One region of the Salinivibrio kushneri genome, then DNA from elsewhere that is predicted to be linked to it. Evidence: predicted binding sites of a transcription regulator. Region 1 holds the regulator's gene; the other holds the start of a gene.
What was found. The regulator MetJ, encoded in region 1, represses methionine synthesis genes. The targets are predictions, from matches to a motif close to TTAGACNTNTANANGTCTAA.
Positions count from the first base shown of each region.

Region 2: a site for MetJ is predicted at 8,397-8,416, ahead of metN (methionine ABC transporter ATP-binding protein MetN). Genes of this name have one in related genera too.

Region 1 covers NZ_CP114588.1:182,278-192,800, reverse strand. Annotated here, with positions in the region: gene N8M53_RS00950 (bifunctional aspartate kinase/homoserine dehydrogenase II) at 114-2,555, opposite strand; gene metB (cystathionine gamma-synthase) at 2,617-3,783, opposite strand; gene metJ (met regulon transcriptional regulator MetJ) at 3,970-4,287, shown strand; gene N8M53_RS00935 (malic enzyme-like NAD(P)-binding protein) at 4,366-5,610, opposite strand; gene rpmE (50S ribosomal protein L31) at 5,866-6,081, opposite strand; gene priA (primosomal protein N') at 6,298-8,499, shown strand; gene cytR (DNA-binding transcriptional regulator CytR) at 8,675-9,679, shown strand; gene N8M53_RS00915 (SPOR domain-containing protein) at 9,750-10,313, shown strand; gene hslV (ATP-dependent protease subunit HslV) at 10,464-10,523, shown strand, end outside.
Region 2 covers NZ_CP114588.1:802,301-812,823, forward strand. Annotated here, with positions in the region: gene N8M53_RS03965 (L-carnitine dehydrogenase) at 1-220, shown strand, start outside; gene N8M53_RS03970 (thioesterase family protein) at 220-681, shown strand; gene N8M53_RS03975 (BCCT family transporter) at 711-2,462, shown strand; gene N8M53_RS03980 (GlxA family transcriptional regulator) at 2,607-3,578, opposite strand; gene N8M53_RS03985 (MBL fold metallo-hydrolase) at 3,765-4,541, shown strand; gene N8M53_RS03990 (GlxA family transcriptional regulator) at 4,636-5,619, shown strand; gene metQ (methionine ABC transporter substrate-binding lipoprotein MetQ) at 5,706-6,521, opposite strand; gene N8M53_RS04000 (methionine ABC transporter permease) at 6,568-7,254, opposite strand; gene metN (methionine ABC transporter ATP-binding protein MetN) at 7,244-8,278, opposite strand; gene N8M53_RS04010 (LysE family translocator) at 8,541-9,164, shown strand; gene N8M53_RS04015 (amidohydrolase) at 9,172-10,311, opposite strand; gene pta (phosphate acetyltransferase) at 10,440-10,523, opposite strand, start outside.

The sequences.
Region 1 (10,523 bases):
TTATGAAGATAGACTAAGCAGCCATCAATGCGCACATGACAACGCGGCTAACGATACAAAAAAGCTGCCTACGCAGCGCGCAGACAGCTTGAGCACGGTTATCCATAGGTGGGTTAGTGAAGGCGACTTATCAAGCGATTTAAATCGGATTGAATGGCGCCCGCTGTGACATCGCGTCCCGCACCTGGTCCACGAATCACCAAGGGATTCTCGCGATACCATTGGCTCTCAATCGCAAACACATTGTCACATGGCAACAAGTGAGCGAGTGGGTGCTCGCTGGGTAGGGTTTCTAGGCTCACATGGGCGTTGCCGTTAACCTCCAAGCGCGCGACATAACGTAGCACTGACCGGTTTTTATGCGCTTTGACTAATCGCTCCTGAAGCCGTTCATCCATTTGGTGTGCATTGTCAAGAAACGCATCCAAAGACAGATTAGCCAGTGATTTAGGCACTAAGGATTCAACCTTAACCTGCTCTGGCTCGAGCGCCATGCCCGCTTCGCGTGCCAAAATCACCAATTTACGCACCACGTCGGCACCGGAGAGATCATCACGCGGGTCAGGCTCGGTTAGGCCTTGCTGCCAAGCTTGCTCAAGCAGGACACTAAAGGGAACCTCGCCACTGAATTGCAAAAACAGCCACGACAAGGTCCCAGAAAAGATCCCAGACAACGCCAAAATCGTGTCACCACTTTCACGTAGATCTTGTACCGCGTAGTTAATCGGCAACCCCGCTCCCACGGTCGCATTGTAAAGCCAATGGCGGCCGGTTTTGCTAAATGCTTGCTGAATCGCGTGATACTGCTCGGCGGGTGCGGCGCCCGCCTCTTTGTTGGCAGAGATTAAGTGAAAGCCATGCTCGGCAAGTCGCGGGTATAAATACGCCAATGACGCACTGGCGGTGACATCCAACACAATCACATCATCATACGGGTGGTTAAGTAGACGGGTGAGCCACTCATCATCAAAATAAGGCTCGCAACGCTCATCAAACCCATCCAGCACCCGCGAGGCATCAATGCCGGCAAAATCAAGCCATTGGTTGCGACTGTCCACCACTGAAATCAGTGACACTTCCTTGCCATGACGCTTTTCCAAGTGTGATTTTTGCTCGGCAAAGAGGCTTAGCCAGCGGGTACCAATATTGCCTTTCCCCACCAACACCAAGCCGATACGGCGTTGAGCTTGAAACAAGGCATCATGCAAGCTGGCGACGAGGGCTTGAGTGTGTACTTGGCGAAGGATAGCAACCATGCTGAGCCCAGACGCTGACTCACTGATAAACTCCACCGGTTGGGATTTGAGTTGTTGATAAAAGCCATGGCAATGAACGGGGTTGTTCACCACGCCTGCCCCCACGGCCGCTACCATGGTAAAGCCTTCACGTAGTTTGAGCTCAGCGGAGAGGCCAGCGTCTTGGATTTGCGCCATCACCAGAGCAACCACTTCCGTAGTAAATGCCAACAAAATTCGATATTGATCATCTTGGTAATCGGTTGCTAATGGCTGTACTTTTAGCTGTGACAAAATCCGGCTGAGCTCTTGCTTTATCGCCTGAAAATCCTGGCCTCGGGCCACATCGAACTGCAGCAAACTCACATCATCCAACGCCGTAATGATCTTGGCGCCACGACCGGTCGCTAATACACGCTCAATGCGTGTTGAGCCACTATCCGGCGCATGCGTACAACGTAAGGTCAGGTCGGTGGCACTTTGCGCCACCGGCTGTAAGGTTCGGCTATGCAGTACGGGGGCGGCAAGACGCGCCAGCTCACCCGCCTCATCAAGACGAATTAAAGGCAACAAACACGCATTATCAACATGACGTGGATCCGCGCTATACACCCCGGCAACATCACTCCAAATGGTCACACGGCTCACTCCGGCCAACGCACCCAGCACAGTGGCCGAATAATCAGAACCATTGCGACCAAGCAGTACGGTTTCTCCCGCTTGGTTTTGCGCCATAAAGCCGGTGATCACCACATGAGTGTGGCTGTGTTGCGAAAGCTGATTTTGCAGCAAAGGCCAAGACGCACCGCGATCCACTTCTGGCTGAGCGGCACGCTCGGCGCGCAAACACTGGCGTGAATCTAACATCACCGCTGCGCGCTGATGCTGAGTGAGTAGTTGAGCCAATAGACGCGCCGACCATACCTCACCAAAACCTTGTACATACGCTTTGTCACTTTCACTCAGGCCGTTATCGCCCAGCGAAGCGATGGTGGCGATATCAGCGTAAAGTGCATCCACCAGTTGTTGTTTTGATTCTCCATCCACCAAGTTTTCAATCAAGTCTTGCTGAAAGGCTCGCACAGTTTGCAACGTCTCGTGCGCCACTCGGCCATCCTTGTCTAACTGTGCCAACCACATAATCAGCTGGTTAGTCGTTTTTCCTGCCGCGGATACCACGATTAAGTCTTGCTGGCTCGCATGCGCGGTCAATACATCGACCACACGGCGATAGCAATCAGGGCTCGCGAGGCTACTGCCACCAAACTTGTGCAATTGGCGTGGTGACTCTGGGGACGTTTCCGTCGGTTGCGCATGCATGGCAAAGTCTCTCTTAATGTCTATCAGTCTCGGTAAAGTGACGCGCACTGATGCGCAGCCTCTATGGGGTGTTACCCTCTAAACGGGCAAAGGCGTTCGCCAAATCGGCAACCAAATCTTGCGCATCTTCTAGCCCGATGGAAAAACGTAACAAGGTCGGGGCGATGCCCGCCTCCGCTTGCGCGGCATCACTCATGGCTCTGTGTGTCATCGAGCCAGGATGCGTGACTAAACTTTCTACCCCCCCGAGTGACTCGGCGAGGGCAAATAACGAAAGGCCGTCAATAAATCGCGCCACACCGGCTTGATCGGTATCCAATTCTAGGCTCAGCATGCTACCAAACCCCGCTTGCTGGCGCGCAGCAATTTGGTGACCAGGGTGAGAGGCCAACCCGGGGTAGTAGATTTTCCGCACCGCTGACACCGTTTGTAGGTAGCTAAGTACCGCTTCAGTATTTTGCTGGTGTTGTTTAACCCGAGCGCCCAATGTGCGCAACCCTCTCAGTGTCATATAACTGTCAAACGCGTTGCCCGTCGCCCCTAAGCAGTTACCCCACCAAGCCAAAGTGGCTGCCAATTTATCCGTACGCGCAACCACCACGCCACCAACAATATCGGAGTGACCATTAATAAACTTGGTGGTGGAATGGACCACCATATCCGCGCCCAGTGCAAAAGGTTTTTGCAAGGCTGGCGATAAAAACGTGTTATCCACTACCACCCAAGCCCCTACTTGATGGGCTTTTTGGCATATATCTGCAATATCAACCACACGCAAAAGTGGATTGGACGGGGTTTCCACCAGCACCAGTTTGGGGTGCTTAGCCAGTGCCTGATCCAACGCATCATGGTCCGACTGATCGACAAAACTCACCTGCCAAATACCTTGTTTGGCGCGTGATTCGAGCAAGCGATAGGTGCCACCATAACAATCGTGCGGGGCGACGATGTGATCGCCTGCCTCCAACAGAGATAGCACCAAGTTTATCGCTGACATCCCGCAGTTGGTCACCACTGCCCCCGCGCCCCCTTCTAAGTCAGTCAACGCTTGTTCGAGCTGCGCACGCGTTGGGTTACCACCTCGCGCGTAGTCGTAGGTAGGCACATCACCCAGTGCCGGGAAACGGTAATTGGTCGATAAGTACAGGGGAGGCACCACCGCATGGTGCTGGGTATCAGTGCCAATTCCGGTCCGAACGGCGATAGTGTCGGTTTTTTTCTCTGTCATGATCTGTCCTTGCTAGTCTGGTTTGCGCATGGTGAGCGTGATCCAGGTGTCATACTGCCACCTTACCCTGTGCTTTTTGGGACGTCAACACTTCTAGACGTCTATACTCCTTTGCATGTGGCGGTTAATATAGCTAAAATCTCCGCAGCATCATTCTGGGTATTCCATAATCAAGATAGGTGAGACATGGCGCAGTGGAACGGCGACTACATTAATCCGTATGCCGAACATGGTAAAAAGAAAGAGCAGGTAAAGAAGATCACCGTCTCTATCCCATTAAAAGTACTAAAAATTCTGACTGATGAACGCACTCGTCGTCAGGTGCAAAACCTACGTCACGCGACCAACAGCGAGTTGTTGTGTGAGGCATTTCTTCATGCCTACACCGGTCAACCACTGCCAACCGATGACGATATCCGTAAGGATAAACCCGACAGCATTCCTGCCGAAGCACGTCGGATCATGGAAGAGCTTGGTATCGAATTCGACGATAGCGAATACTAAAAAAACCCGCCAACCGGCGGGTTTTTCATTATTTCCAGCATCGTGCTCTCTGTCACTCGTGTGTGACAACAGGCCTCGCTATAGCATATAGTTTTCTGGCATCTCGATACGGGCAACACCGGTTTCGACGGCCGCCAGCGCCACCGCACGTGCCACTTTCGGCAATAAACGCGCATCCATGGGCTTAGGAATGATGTAATCTGGGCCAAAGCTTAGCGAAGACAAACCGGCGGCGTCTAATACCGTTTGCGGGACAGGCTCTTTGGCTAGGCTGCGGATGGCCTCCACTGCTGCCAACTTCATCGCATCATTGATTTCACTGGCACGCACATCTAGTGCGCCACGGAAAATAAACGGGAAACAGAGCACGTTATTGACCTGATTCGGGTAATCCGAACGCCCGGTTCCCATGATCAGATCATCGCGCACTTGGTGTGCTACGTCCGGATGGATTTCAGGATCCGGGTTCGAGCAAGCAAATACCACGGGCTTGTCTGCCATTAGCTTCAAGGCTTCTGGTGAGAGTAAGTCTGGGCCGGATACGCCAACGAACATGTCCGCGCCCTCAATCACATCTTCGAGGGTACGTTTATCTGTGTTATTGGCAAACAACTGCTTGTATTTGTTGATATCGTCACGGCGCGTATGGATCACGCCTTTACGATCCAACATATAGATTTTTTCACGTTGTGCGCCACATTTTATTAATAGCTCCATACAGGCAACCGCGGCCGCGCCTGCGCCCATGCACACCACCGTCGCCTCGCGGATATCTTTGCCTTGTAGCTCGAGCGCGTTAAGCATGCCAGCAGCGGTTACGATGGCAGTACCGTGTTGATCATCGTGGAATACAGGCACTTCGCAACGTGCAATCAATTGTTTTTCAATCTCAAAACAATCCGGTGCTTTGATGTCTTCGAGATTGATACCGCCAAAGGTGTCAGCAATATTGGCTACGGTATCAACGAACTCATCGATAGTGCGATGTTTCACTTCAATATCAATCGAGTCCAAACCTGCGAAACGCTTGAACAATAACGCTTTGCCTTCCATAACGGGCTTAGAAGCCATGGGGCCTAAATTTCCTAGCCCCAAAATCGCGGTGCCGTTTGAGATCACCGCCACCATATTACCTTTACCGGTATAGCGGTAAACCGCATCCGCGTCTTGTGCTATCTCACGCACTGGCTCAGCAACGCCTGGGCTATACGCCAACGCGAGATCCGCGGCCGAGTCAGCAGGCTTGCTCAATTCAACAGAGATTTTTCCGGGAGTAGGGTATGCATGATAATCCAGCGCTTGCTGGCGTTTATCGTCCGACATCTAGTGTTCCTAATTATTATCGTGAAGGGGTAACTAATATCGCCAGGGAAGCGTGAACGATATTAGCCAGACACTCTACAAACCACACAGGGAAGGTTTGTATCATTAAAAAGATGGTAACGCAGGGAGCAAACGTCCACCAGTACTAACACCGTATTCGCGATGATGCTCGGACCTGTTGCCCAAATACGAGGACGATACGATCAAAAAAAGGGACGCTGATGCGTCCCTTCTCTATATTCGGTCAATAGCAGCTTATTTTTTGCTGCTAAGGGCACCAAAACGCTTCTTAAAGCGGTCAACACGGCCACCGGTATCAAGGATACGCTGCTTACCAGTGTAGAATGGGTGACACTTGTCACACACGTCTAGGTAAATGTCTTTGCCTAGCGTTGTGCTGAACGCGAATTCGTTACCGCAAGAGCATTTTGCTGTGACGGCTTTGTACTCTGGATGGATACCAGCTTTCATAGGGATAACCTCATCTTAAAGGCCGTGTCGCTCTCCCGATCCTAAGCCGGGCACCACACGTCGTTAACAAACATTTTCTAAGGCGCGCAATTCTAATCAAGCGCCCTCTTTTTCGCAACTTTTTTGTGCAATCAGCGTGTCTCTTCCGGTGCAACAAGGCTTTGCCAACGTGTGGCTAACCGTTACACTGACATTCCTTCTGGCCAATAAGATGTTGTGATGGAACAGTTTGCTCAGGTGGCTTTGCCTGTCCCTTTGCCGAAAACCTTTGATTACCGTATTGCTGACGATCAGCATCCGATCATCGGAGGGCGCGTCAAGGTGCCGTTTGGACGCCAGCATAAAGTCGGCATCGTTACTGGCTTGTCACCAACGGCCAGTGTGGAAGCCAGCCAACTCAAAGCGATTGATACCGTACTGGATACGCAACCGGTTTGGACCCCCGCCGTATACAACCTCCTGCAATGGGCTAGCCGTTTTTACCATCATCCACTCGGAGATGCGATGGGGGCGGTGATGCCAACTTCGCTGCGTAAGGGACGCCCTGCGACATTGCAGCAACAAAAGTGGTGGCAAATCACCGAGTCAGGACAAAACCAACCTCTCTCAGGCCTGAGCCGCGCGCCCAAACAAGCCCGAGTGTTGCAGCTTCTCACTCACGGTCCTGCCCCCCAAGCCGACTTAATCGAACAAGACATCGGCGCGCCGGTGCTAAAAACGGTGGCAGAAAAAGGCTGGATCGCGCCCTACTCACCCCCTTCTCAGGCAAATGCTTGGGTTAAAAGCGTTGCGGTGACCGAAGAAAAGCCGACATTAAATCATGAACAAGCCATGGCGGTCGCCACTATCAATGCCAGCGATGGGTTTGCCTGCGCATTATTAGAGGGGATCACTGGCTCAGGCAAAACCGAGGTGTACCTCAATGTGCTTGAACCGGTGCTCGCACGTGGCCAACAGGCGTTAATATTGGTGCCAGAAATTGGCCTGACACCACAAACCATTCGCCGTTTTGAGCGCCGCTTTGCCGTTCCTGTGACCGTGATGCATTCGGGGCTCAGCGATACCGACCGTCTCAACGCCTGGTTGGCCGCACGAGAGAATCAAGCCGCGATAGTGATCGGCACCCGATCGGCGCTTTTTACCCCCATGGCAAAGCTTGGCATCATCATTATTGATGAGGAGCACGACCCTTCCTATAAGCAGCAAGATAGCTTTCGCTATCACGCCCGCGATCTGGCTGTCATGCGAGGACATGAAGAGCAAGTCCCTGTGATCTTAGGCTCAGCCACGCCGTCGCTAGAGAGCCTACACAACGCAAAGACCGGTAAATACCAGTACCTTAAGCTCACGCAACGTCCCGGTAATGCTGTGACCGCGCGTCAGGGGATACTCGATATCAAAGGCCATCACCTCGAAGCTGGCTTATCCGCGCCGCTCATTGCCGAAATGCGCCAGCACCTTCAGCAAGGCAATCAGGTGATGTTGTTCTTAAATCGCCGCGGCTATGCGCCCGCGATGATGTGCCACGAGTGTGGCTGGTTAGCAAACTGCCAACGCTGTGATGCCTACTATACCCTTCATCAACAACACCAGGAGTTGCGTTGTCATCACTGTGGCCACCAAAAACGTGTTCCCCCCCAATGTGGCGACTGTGGCTCTACCCAACTTATTAGCGTCGGTGTCGGCACCGAGCAACTCGAATCCCAACTTGGCGAGTTGTTTCCCGAATACAATGCCGTTCGCATTGATCGTGATAACACCCGACGAAAAGGGAGCCTCGAAGGTTACTTGGCAGACATTGAAAACGGTGAGTATCAAATTCTATTAGGTACACAAATGCTCGCCAAAGGCCATCACTTTCCTAACGTGACCTTGGTAGCGCTCGTGGATGTGGACGGGGCATTATTCAGTAATGATTTTCGTGCGCCTGAACGTTTAGCCCAATTGATGGTGCAAGTCGCCGGGCGAGCTGGCCGCGCCAGCAAACCAGGTACGGTGTTATTACAGACCCACCACCCTGAGCATAACCTGATCCAATCTTTGGTGCATAAAGGCTATCAAGCCTTTGCAGAGTCTGCGTTAAGTGAACGGCGTCAGGCGTGGCTCCCCCCTTATACGTTTCTTAGCCTCTTTCGCGCCGACGGCCATGAAGAAAACAGCGTCCAGCAGTTTTTACAGCAAGTGCGTCAAACACTGGCTGCCTCACCGATTCAACAGGATGAATGCCATATTATGGGGCCCATGCCAGCCGCGATGGCCAAACGCGCGGGTCGCTATCGGTGGCAACTCCTCATTCAGGCGCCCAGCCGAAAAATCATGCAGCAATGGCTCCAGGTGGCGCTCCCAGCCATCCAACAACTCCCCCTGTCGCGTAAAGTGAGGTGGTCATTAGATGTCGAGCCGCAAGACCTTTCTTAACATTCCCTTGCAGTAAAGCGACAGCAATCACACTTTCATTGCAATAACTGTTAGCTTGTCCGTGTTTAAATCGGACAAGGCTAGGTAGAATAAGGCCGCAATTGGCTAAGAGAACAGGTCAGACAAGCTAATAACTGTCTGATCTCACAATACAGATAACAAGAGGACTGTCATTATGGCGACAATGAAGGACGTTGCCCACATTGCCGGTGTATCCACAGCAACCGTATCTCGCGCGCTGATGAACCCTGAAAAGGTCTCGGCCTCAACCCGTAAAAAGGTTGAACAAGCGGTCGTAGAAGCTGGCTACTCCCCTAACTCACTCGCACGTAACCTACGCCGCAACGAGTCCAAAACTATCGTCGCTATTGTCCCGGACATCTGCGATCCTTACTTCAGTGAGATCATTCGCGGGATCGAAGAAGCGGCGATGGAGCACGGTTACTTGGTTTTGCTCGGGGATAGTGCCCAACAGCATCATCGCGAAAACTCATTCGTGAACTTGGTATTTACCAAACAGGCAGATGGCATGCTCCTGCTGGGCTCAGATGTGCCCTTTGATGTCAGTAAGCCCGAGCAGAAAAACCTTCCTCCGTTGGTAATGGCGTGTGAGTATGCCCCGGATCTTGAGCTACCCACGGTGCATATCGACAACCTGACTGCCGCTTTTGAGGCGGTCAATTACCTCACCCAAGTCGGCCACACCCGTATCGCCAATATTACTGGGGTACCAGAAACGGCGCTCACCCAGTTCCGTTCACAAGGTTACCAGCAAGCGTTGCAACGCGCAGGCATTACCGTCAATCCTGCTTACAGCGTGGTAGGCGATTTCAGTTTTGCCTCTGGCGCGCGGGCGATGACCAACCTACTCTCATTGCCCGAGCCACCGACCGCCGTATTCTGTCATTGCGATGTGATGGCCGTGGGCGCGATGCAGCAGGCAAAACGCTTAGGCATGCGCGTGCCACAAGATATTTCCATCGTTGGATTTGATGACATCCAATTTGCGGAATATTGCGATCCTCCCCTGACCACTGTCTCACAGCCTCGCTATGACATTGGTCGTCAGGCGATGTTGATGCTGCTTAACACCTTGCAGGGACGAGAAGTGAACGCTGGGTCACGGCTTTTAGATGCCAAGTTAGTGATCCGTGAGAGCGTGGCCCCACCGTCTCGGTAGTAAGACTAGTCAGCACGGGTCTAAGCCAGTAACATGAGCGCTTTACTGGCTTTGAATTTGATTATTTGCTGTGGCAACTCGTGATTATGTCAAACGTGGTAAAGCACCGCGTAAAAAAAATACCCGCCGCCAACCGCCCAAAGCGCGTGCTCGATTCCCATTAAAGTGGGCGTTGCTTGCGGTCTGCTTGGTTGGTGCGTTTGGTTATGGCCTATACCTATTAAGCAATACCGACGCGCCCGCGCCTAAACCGGCAACAAACGCACAGCCTCAACCTCAGCCTTCCACGCAGAGCGATAAGGCACATCTGCCTAAAAAGCCTGAAGAAAAATGGAGTTACATCGAAGAGCTAGAGAGTAAAGAGGTGGAAGTGAAGGCCAAAGCATTGCCGCAATCCACGCGTCCTTACCTGATGCAATGCGGCGCGTACCGCAGTCAAGAGCAGGCGAATGAGCGTAAAGCGATCATTGCCTTTCAAGGGCTAGAAAGCCAAATCAAGATAAGCCAAGGGGAAAAAGGCACTTGGTACCGCGTGGTATTGGGTCCTTACCCACGTAAGCGTCAAGCAGAACGCGACCGTAATATGCTCCGGCGCGCCGGGGTTGAACCTTGCGCAATTTGGTACTGGGAATAACGCCGCCGCGTCTTATCGGCTGGGCCAAGTCTATTCTTTGCCCAGCCTTAATTGAAATCCTTCCCTCTCCCCTTGAAAAGTAAGCGGTAAAACCCAACCTCTTACATTAATCACCCATCTGGTGTACCAGACACAAAGAAAGAGGTTCCCGTGACTACAATCGTTTCCGTTCGTCGCGAAGGTAAAGTGGTTATTGCTGGCGATGGCCAA
Region 2 (10,523 bases), 620 kb from region 1:
AGAGCAGTTCGGCCCGGCGCTAAAACTGCCGTGGACCAAACTCGAAGCGCCAGAGCTCACCGATGAGCTGATTGATAAAGTGGTCGAAGGCTGTGAACACCAAGCCGCGGGTCGTCCCGTCTCTGAGCTAGATCGTCGCCGTGATGCGTTTTTGGTCGAGCTTTTAGACTTGGCGCAGAAGTACTGGCCAGAGGCTGAAGGTTTGGAAGGGCGCATCTAATGGCACTGTTAACGATAGACGTCGCGACCGAATGGGTCGATTATAACGGGCACATGAATGATGCCGAGTATGCGCGCGTGTTCTCGCTGGGTGTCGATGCGCTAATGGCCACCATTGGCTTGGATGACGCCGGCCGCACCCAGCATGGCTATACCATTTATACCCTAGAAACCCATTTGTGTTATCGACGTGAGGCGCATCAAGGCCAGACCTTGGTGGTCGACGTGACTGTGTTAGCGCGGGATCAAAAGCGCCTGCACGTGTTTATGCAAATGTGTGATAGCCAAGGTGAGGTGCTGGCCACCAGCGAGCAGATGCTGATGGGCATCGATACGCAAACCGGTCGCCCCGCGCCGTTTCCGGATGCTGTCGCCAGCTTGATTGAGCGGCTGCCTGCCGCATCCGACAATGAGTGGCCCCAGCTTGCTGGGCGTCGCATCGGCCTACCCAGTAGGCAGTGAGCGCGTCGTCACCGAGATGGTGAGCCATCATGAGGTCCCGCCCAGCAGAGCCTGGGCGGATTACGGGATCGCCGGCCCGACTTCCGGCTCAAGGAGGAATCATTATCGCTACTTCAACACCCCCAAACTCACCCCAACGCGGTGACAGCCAGCAGGCTGCTACCTCGACCGATTATATGGTCACCGAGCTTGCGCAAGGTGGCTTCTTCCAAGGCATGCACCGCGGCATGACCATTTGTTCAGCCGTATTGGTACTGGCGTTTGTATTGTTCACAGGATTTCAATCCGAGACGGCCAGTGTCTTGTTTGGCACCACGCGCACCTGGATTGAAAGTACCTTTAGTGGCTACTACCTGGTCACCGTGATGCTGCTATTGACCGTGTGCGGTTTTATCGTTTTCAGCAAGTATGGCAACGTGCGCCTCGGCCCTGATGACAGTCGCCCGGAGTTTAGTAACTTCTCCTGGTTCTCGATGCTGTTTTCTGCCGGCATTGGTATTGGCATCCTGTTTTTTGGGGTGGCCGAACCCATCTTTTATCTCGATAACACCGGTGGATTTGGTTACCCCAACAATCCCCACGCCGATATGGCGGGCGCGGCGGCCATTGGCTATGAGCGCGCGATCGATGCGCTGCGGGTCACCGTGTTCCACTGGGGGCTGCATGGCTGGGCCATCTATGTGATTGTCGGTATGTCGCTGGCGTATTTTGCCTACCGTAAGCAACTCCCTTTGGCCCTGCGCTCGGCGCTTTATCCTTTTATCGGTGATCGTATTTTCGGCGCCTGGGGCCATCTGTTTGACATCCTCGGGGTGCTGGGTTGCGTGTTTGGCGTGGCGACTTCACTCGGGCTTGGCGTGAGTCAAATGGCCGTGGGGCTGGAGCGCTTGATGGGTATCGCCTCTGGCTTATCGACCCAACTGGTGTTGATTGCGGTAATTTCGTTTATCTCGATTGTCTCGGCGGTCTCTGGTGTGCGCCGCGGGATCCGTATTATCTCGCAGATGAATATTTGGGTGTCGGTGTTTGTGGTTGGCGTCTTTTTAATTGGCGGCCCCACACTGTGGCTGTTCGGCGCGTTTGGCGAGACCTTACTCGACTATGCGATTAACTTTATCCCGATGGGGCTGTGGTTTGCCGATGAGCCGGGTACGGTAGATTGGCAGCAGGCTTGGACTATTTTCTATTGGGGCTGGTGGCTTGCCTGGGCGCCGTTTGTAGGGTTGTTTATTGCGCGTATTTCCAAAGGGCGCACCTTGCGTGAGTTCGTGTTGGGGGTATTGTTTGTGCCTACCTTACTGATCTTTGTTTGGTTGGTGATTTTTGGCGGCAATGCTATCTATCAAGAGCTGTATGCCAGTGGTGGTGTGGGCAGTGCCGGCATTATCGACTTGGTTAATGCTTGGGAGCTGCCAGCGGCCTTATTTGCGGCAGCTGATGGCATTGTCGGTACCGGGACGTTCGGCTGGATACTCTCGGCTCTGATGGTGTTCTTGCTGATGAGCTGGTTTGTGACCTCGTCGGACTCGGGCACCTTGGTGCTGACAACCATCTTATCTCTGGGTGACGAGGAGCCGCCGCGGCGTTTCCGTATTATCTGGGGCGTGGTAATTGGCTTGGTGGCGGCGACGCTGCTAATGGCCGGCGGCCTTAAGGCGCTACAGACGGCGTTGATCGCGGCAGCCTTGCCACTGAGCGTGGTGATCCTAGTGATGACTGCCGGGGTGCTGATCTCACTGTTTGGTGAATCGCGCCGCTCGCTAGTGGCGGCGAAAAAATAGCGATTCGCCAAAAAGTAGCGGGCTGCCCAAAAAGAGTGGCTTAGGGCGTCGCCTTGTGACGCTTTGAACGCGATATCCGCTCACTCCGTTACCGATCAAGGTAGTGGGGTGAGCGGCTTTTGTATCTATCTTGCCTTTCTTCTTTTACTGGCTTTGGGCTTTGCGCGTCTGGCGCGGTGACACACCGTAGTGGGTGCGAAACGCGCGGGAAAAACTCGAGCTTGAGCTAAAGCCACACGCCAATCCCACCGATAACACATCAAGATCGGTTTCTTTTAGCAAATAATGGGCACGCTCTAGCCGCAATCCCAAATACCAGCTTCGTGGTGACTGGTTCAGCTCGCTGTCAAAAAGCCGTTGCAGATGGCGAAGCGAGATACCACTGCGCTGAGCCACCTCCGATAAAGGCAGCGGGGATTCTATATGGCGTTCCATCACATCCACCGCTTCGACCAGACGTCGGCGATGGGTGCCTAAACGGCGGGCGAGTGTCATTCGCTGTTGATCACGTCGAGTACGAATGCGCTCGTGCACTAGCTGCTCAGAGACATCGATCGCTAACTGGGTGCCATGGCGACGCGCAATCACATCCAGCGCCATGTCCATCGCCGCTGCGCCCCCTGCGCATGAAAAACGCCGTTGTCCCAGCTCAAATAGCTCATCTGAGGTTTTCACCTCCGGAAAGCGCTCTTGAAACGAGGGCAGGCTTTCCCAATGTAAGGTGACTCGCTCACCCTTGAGCAAGTCGGCAGCGGCAAGCAAAAAGCAGCCGGTATCGAGCCCACCGAGTGCACAGCCTGCCGCATCAAGACGGTGCAGCCAGCGCATTAAGGGGCGGCTTAAATAGGCTTCAGGATCAAAGCCGCTACACACGGCCAGTGAGGGCAGGTCATGCACCGCATCAATGGCTTTGTCGGCCAGCAATGACATGCCGTTAGACGCCTTCACCGGTTTGCCATCCTCACTGATCATTTGCCAATCAAATAGCGGCTTGCCACTGATTTGGTTGGCAATACGCAGTGGCTCGACGGCAGAGAAAAAGGCCATCATCGAGAAGCGGGGCAGTAAAAGAAAGCCGATACATTCTGGCATCGGGCCTGTGTATTCAAGACGCATGACCGCACACCAAGCGTAAAAATAGGGAGGGTATGATGACTGGCCGCCGGTGTGGGGGTCAAGTTAAGGGGGACCGTATTTGTCCCGATACTATCCTTATATGTCCTTTTAGCCACTTTTGAGCGTGTGGTTTAGTGCTTATTATTTCGTCACTAACGCAAAGCATAGTGACACTGGAGCGCAATCATGAAAATCACACAAATTCGTAATGCAACACAAATAATTGAATATGCGGGTAAAAAATTCCTCATTGACCCGATGTTAGCCCCGAAGGGGGCGTACCCCGGCTTTGAAGGCACAGCCAATTCGCACCTATCGAACCCCACCGTTGAATTACCTTTACCGATTGAAAGTATTATTGATGTGGACGCGGTGTTATTAACTCATACGCACCCAGATCACTGGGATGAGGCTGCCGTGAACATAATCCCCAAAGATAAAACGATTTTTGTGCAACATGAGGGGGATGAGGCCATTTTACGCTCTCAAGGGTTTACCAATGTGCAGATCTTTTCTGAAGAGGTTGATTATCATGGTATTTCATTTATCCGCACGGTATGCCAACACGGCTCTGATGCTGCTTTTCAAAATGAACAAATGGCGGACAGACTAGGTGAAGTGACGGGGGTTATCTTCTCGCACGCGACGGAGGAAAAGCTGTATTTGGTTGGTGATACGATCTGGATCCCAAGTGTTGAACAAACCATGATAAAACAACAGCCAGGTGTGGTTATTCTCAACACAGGTTGGGCACATGTCCTTGGTTTCGGCCCTATTATCATGGGTAAGGAAGATGTGCTCAAAACACATCAAGTGCTTCCTGAAGCTAAAATTGTCGCCACACATATGGGAGCAGTGAATCATGCGTTGGTAACAACGCAAGAAATGCGCGCTTATGCAAAAGCAAACATGATCCATGAGTGTGTGTTTGTGCCAGAAGATGGTGAGACAGTGACCCTTTAGGGTGAGTCAATAAAGCATCATAAGATGCCGTGCTGGTGAGCAACACAGAGTAGTGCGTCTTCATTACTCTGTGTTTTAACGATGGAAATGGCCTATGTATCCCACAGACAGTAACAAACTCCCCTCGGTGGCTATTGTCGTTTTTAATCACTTTAGCCCATTTCATATTTCAGTCCCGAGTATTGTGTTTGGGCCTAGCACGTTGAGTGAGGCTTTTTTTGACCTCAAGTTAGTCGCAGGAGAACCTGGTCCCATTCTTTCCGATATTGGTATGGAAATTCATACTGAGCATCAGCTGGATGCGCTAGCGCACAGCGACATCATCGTCATTCCCTATTGGCGAACCATTGATGAACGTCCCAATGAAGCACTGCTTGCTGCGCTTCAACGTGCTCATGCCCGAGGCGCATTCGTTGTTGGTTTATGTCTTGGCAGCTATGTGCTTGCCTATGCGGACTTGCTGGTAGGAAGGCGAGCGTCGACACATTGGGAACTAGAACAAGACTTTAGCCAACGGTTTCCGTGTGTTTTACTGGATACGAATGCCTTGTATGTTGAGGATAATCGCGTGATCACTTCAGCAGGTACGGCTGCCGGGATTGACTGTTGTCTCTATATTTTCCGCAAGCTCTACAGCAGTACCATTGCAAACCGAGTGGCAAGAAGAATGGTCGTGCCGCCATATCGTGATGGTGGACAAGCTCAGTTTATCGACCAACCCATACCGGTGACGTCATCCGATTCTCGTATCAATGCGTTAATGGAGAACATCAGACGTAACCTCAGTCAAAAGCACTCATTGGATGTGCTCGCTGAGTCTGTGATGATGACCCGCCGCACGTTTACCAGAAAATTTAGCCGGGCGACAGGAATGTCATTTGGAGAGTGGTTGACCACCGAGCGACTGAATGTCGCTCAAGATTTGCTTGAATCTACGGACTTATCTATCGAGCAGGTTGTCGAAAAAACAGGCTTTAGCTCGGTGCTTATGTTCAGAGAAAAGTTTAAAGCGCGCTATGAAGTGACGCCTAATCAGTGGAGAAAAGCGTTTTATCGTCAACCCAATAATCAGACCTAAGTGTCAGTTGTGTTGTTCTCTGCATCAAAAAGCCCGCACTTTTCAGTGCGGGCTTAATCATATTTCAATGTGTTGTGCTTAGCGGCTTACCAGCCTTTTACCACGGCGCCGTCAAAGATTTCCATCGCGGCGTTGTAAACCGCATCAGTTTGGTAGGCTTTAACAAAGGTTTTGACGTTTTCTGCGTCGACGTTGTCTTTGCGCGCCACAATCAGGTTCACGTAGGGTGACTCTTTGTCTTCAACAAAGATGCCGTCTTTGTTTGGCGTCAGGCCCACGCCGGCGGCAAAGGTGTTGTTGATGATAGCCAAGTCCACATCTTCCAATGAGCGAGGCAGTTGTGGGGTTTCTAGCTCGATGATTTCCACATTTTTCGGATTCTCAACGATATCCAGTTTGGTAGCGTTGATGCCTGCACCTTCTTTGAGCTTGATGATGCCTTGCTGCTCAAGCAATACCAGTGAACGGCCCAGGTTCGATGGGTTGTTTGGCACCGCAATTTTACCGCCTTCTGGTAGATCCTCGACGCTATCTAGCTTGTAAGAATACGCTGCAATCGGATACACAAAGGTGTTGCCGGCAATCGCGAACTCATAACCACGGTCTTTGATTTGTGCGTCCAAGTACGGTTTATGCTGGAAAGCGTTCACGTCGACCGAACCATCGTCCAGTGCCGCGTTTGGCGAGACGTAATCGGTAAAGGTCACTAGCTCTACATCAAGACCGAGCTTTTTCGCTTCTTTCACCGCATGTTCAGCCACTTGTGCCTCTTCGCCGGCCATCACGCCCACGGTGATGCTGTTATTATCGGTTGCGGCTTGTTCTTTTTCGCCGCAGCCAGTCAGCACCAAAGTTGAGGCAAGGCCAAGGGTGGCGAGTAGCGTTTTAATAGTGGTTTTCATTGTCTGTCTCCCTGTTTGGAACATATTCGTCATTATTGTGTTTGATTTAGCGGTGATCGGCGCGTCGCACCAAGTAATCACCAAAAGATTGAATCGCTTGTACTAAGACCACCAGCATCACAACGGTGATCAGCATGACGGTGGTATCAAAGCGTTGATAGCCATAGCGGATGCCCACATCCCCAAGGCCACCACCGCCGACGGCACCGGCCATGGCTGAGTAGCTCACCAAGGTGACCAAGGTAATGGTGGCGCCATTGATGATGCCCGGCAGTGCTTCCGGTATCAGCACTTTACAAATAATTTGGAGCGGGTTCGCGCCCATCGCTTTGGCCGCTTCTTCTAGCCCTGCCGGTAGTTCCAGTAACGCCCCCTCAACCAAGCGGGCAATAAATGGAATCGCGCCGACGGTAAGTGGCACAATCGCCGCCGCGGTGCCGATTGAGGTGCCAACCACCATGCGGGTAAACGGAATAATCGCCACCAGCAAGATAATAAAGGGGATGGAGCGACCAATGTTCACGATTGCGCCAAGCACCTGGTTAACTTGTGGTTGACCCAGCAAACCACCGGGTTTGGTCACATGCAGTAGCACGCCTAGTGGGATACCAATCACAAACCCCATGATGCCGGAGGCAAATACCATATACAGGGTTTGGCCAGTGGCTTCGAGCAGCAAGTTGATAAGGGCGCTGTTTTCATTGACCCAGTGGGTGAATTGATCAATCAACATAGCCAAGTACCTCCGTGTTGACATGGTGCTTGTTGAGGTAAGTGATGGCGTTTTCAACCGCCTCTTTTGGCCCCATGATTTCTGCAAGCAGTAGGCCGAATTTCACGCCGCCGGCGTAGTCGATATCTGAGCTTAAAATGCTGATGTCGATATCAAACAGACGCGAGATCTGGCTGATTAATGGGTCATCGACCGTTGCACCGGTAAATTCGAGGCGCACCAAGGGGTAGCTGCCTTTAAAGTATTCTTTTTGTAAGCGCTGGGCAAAATCATGCGGCACTGACAAGTCGAGGGTTGAGCGAATAAATTGTTTCGCCAAGTCGGATTTGGGGTGCGCAAAAATCTCGCCCACCGGGCCGGACTCGACCAGTTCGCCATCGCCAATAATAGCGACGTCGTCACAGATACGTTTGACCACGTCCATTTCGTGGGTGATCAGCAAAATGGTGAGGTTGAGCTTTTGGTTGATGGTTTGCAGCAGCGACAAAATCGATTGGGTGGTGGCCGGATCCAGTGCGCTGGTGGCTTCATCACAAAGTAGAACGTTGGGGCTTGGCGCCAATGCACGGGCAATGGCGACACGTTGTTTTTGTCCGCCACTGAGGCTGGCAGGATACACATCACGCTTATCGGCCAAGCCAACCAGATCGAGCAGTTCGCTCACGCGGGTTTCAATCTCATCGCGGCTCGAGCCACTTAGCTCAAGCGGCAGGGCGATATTGTCGAACACGGTGCGTGACGAAAGCAGATTAAAGTGTTGGAAAATCATCCCGATTTTACGGCGCGCTTGGGTCAACTGGCGGTTGGGTAGCGCAGTGAGGTTAGTGCCACCCACTTTGACTGAGCCGCTGGTTGGGCGCTCGAGCAGGTTAACCATCCGGATTAGGGTACTTTTCCCTGCGCCGGAGGCACCGATCACACCAAATACTTTCCCCTTGGGAATAAATAAGTTGATGTCATTAAGGGCATGAATTCGGCGTTCCCCGAGTTCGAATACCTTGTTGAGGTTGGTTATCTCAATCATCACATGTCCTTGGCGATTAATTTGATCACAGCAGACTCACTCAGCGGCTTGTGCCACATTCTTGCTGTCGCTCTGGTTATTGATGCTATGAGTTAGTCAAAATTAAGTCAATGGATATTTTTACTTCTGGACGTCTAAATGGCAATAAGTCCAATCGCTTGGTTATAAACTCAACAGTCAGCTTGATCTCAAACGATAAAGGGCGTTTACTAGAAGCCCCTGTAGTACTTTGTTCTGATTACGCTTTATGCCAACTGCTTTGATTGATACCACCATGCTTTCCTTGTTTATCCCGACCTTTTTCCTGGTGTCCGTGACCCCTGGGATGTGTATGACCCTCTCGATGACGTTGGGAATGACCATCGGGGTTAAGCGTAGCCTGCATATGATGTGGGGCGAGTTAATTGGTGTGGGGCTAGTAGCGATTGCCTCGGTGATTGGGGTGGCGGCCATGATGCTTAACTATCCGTCAATCTTTCAGGTGTTTAAATACGTCGGTGGTGCTTATCTGGCGTTTCTTGGGGTACAAATGTGGCGATCTCGCGGGAAAATGGCGATTCCCGCAGAGGATGATTCCAGCCCCAGTGAGGCATCAGCGTGGTCCTTGGCGACCCAAGGGTTTGTCACCGCGATTGCCAACCCCAAAGGCTGGGCGTTTATGATTTCTCTGTTGCCGCCATTTATTAATCCTAAATTGGCGCTGCCTAGCCAGTTAAGTGTGCTGGTGTTGATTATTTTGCTCACTGAGTTTAGCTGCTTGATGCTTTACGCCAGCGGTGGTCGCACGTTGCGTCGATTTTTGCAGCAACGCGGCAACGTGCAACTGCTCAACCGTGTCGCCGGCACCTTGATGGTGGGCGTTGGCGTTTGGCTGGCGCTGGGATAGGACGTGATTAATCCGTGCCACGCCCGTGATGCTCAGCGACCAAAGCGGTAAAGATCGCTTTGGCGGTGGGGAGAATCGCATCGGGAAAATCATAATCGGGGTTATGTAGCTGTGGATGATGCTCACCACTGCCAATGCCAAATAACGCCCCTGGCCAGCGAGCAAGAAATTCGGCCACATCTTCCGACCAGCGCATGGGCTCGGTGAGCCTGTGAACCGCTAACCCTAACGACTGCGCGGCATTGACCACATGCTGCGTATGGTGTGTGCTGTTCTCGGCCGCGATAAAGGGTTCATGCCAGCTAACATTGACAGTTAATCCTGCCCGAGCCGCCAGCGTGTTCACTTTGTCGACTAAGTCGGCCTTCATGGCGTGAAAGCAGGCGTTGTCATCACTGCGCAAGGTAGCCATCACGGTCGCCTGGCCGGGCGCGACGCCGTAGGCGGGCTCTCCTAACTGAGCGTGAACCAAGGTGACGAGGCTGTTGGCGTCTGGGTAGGCGTCGGGTAGTTGTGTCAGGGTATGCATCACGCCTGTCATCGCACTGGCGGGGCTGATCCCACGCTCTGGGTAGGCGGCATGAGAAGTTTTTCCGTACAGCTCAATAGCGACCCCGGTTGATGCGCAGGCAAAGGTGCCGGGGCGCACCACGATTTGATGCTGATTAAAGCTGGGGAGATTGTGAAAGGCGTAGACGTTATCAATCTGCACGTTGGCAATCTCGGGGGACTCGCACATACGCGCTGCGCCTTCACCGGTTTCTTCGGCAGGCTGAAAGGCGAGCAGCACAGTGCCACGAGCGGGCGGAATGTGGCTAAGCTCGGCGGCGACGGCCAGCAACGCCGCGGTATGACCATCGTGGCCACAGGCATGCATCACGCCTAGGTGCTGGGAGCAGTATGCCTGTGATCCACGCTCTTCAATCGGCAGCGCATCGAAGTCGGCACGTAGCAAGGTGGTGGGCCCTGGTGCCGCGCCTTGAATGGTAACCAGGAGCCCGTGACCGCCGATATCAGTGGCAGGGTGAAAGCCAAATTGCCGCAATTGGGCGGCGATGGTGCGGGCGGTGAGGGCTTCGTGATTAGAAAGCTCAGGGGTTTGGTGCAGGGTATGCCGTAGTGTGACGGGATCGAATTCGTTAGCCATCTTCGACTCCAAAACCAGAATGGATACGCCATGCTAGATCGCGTTTGCATGTCACGTTGTGAACGCAAACGCAAAAAAGCCAGCAACAGGTGCTGGCTTTTGTTTTATCCGACAGGGCGTGGTGCAAATTACACTTGGCCGTTGTCTTCAGCTTGTTTCGCTTGGATAGCTGTCAGGGCCACTGTGTAAACAATGTCGTCTACCAGTGCGCC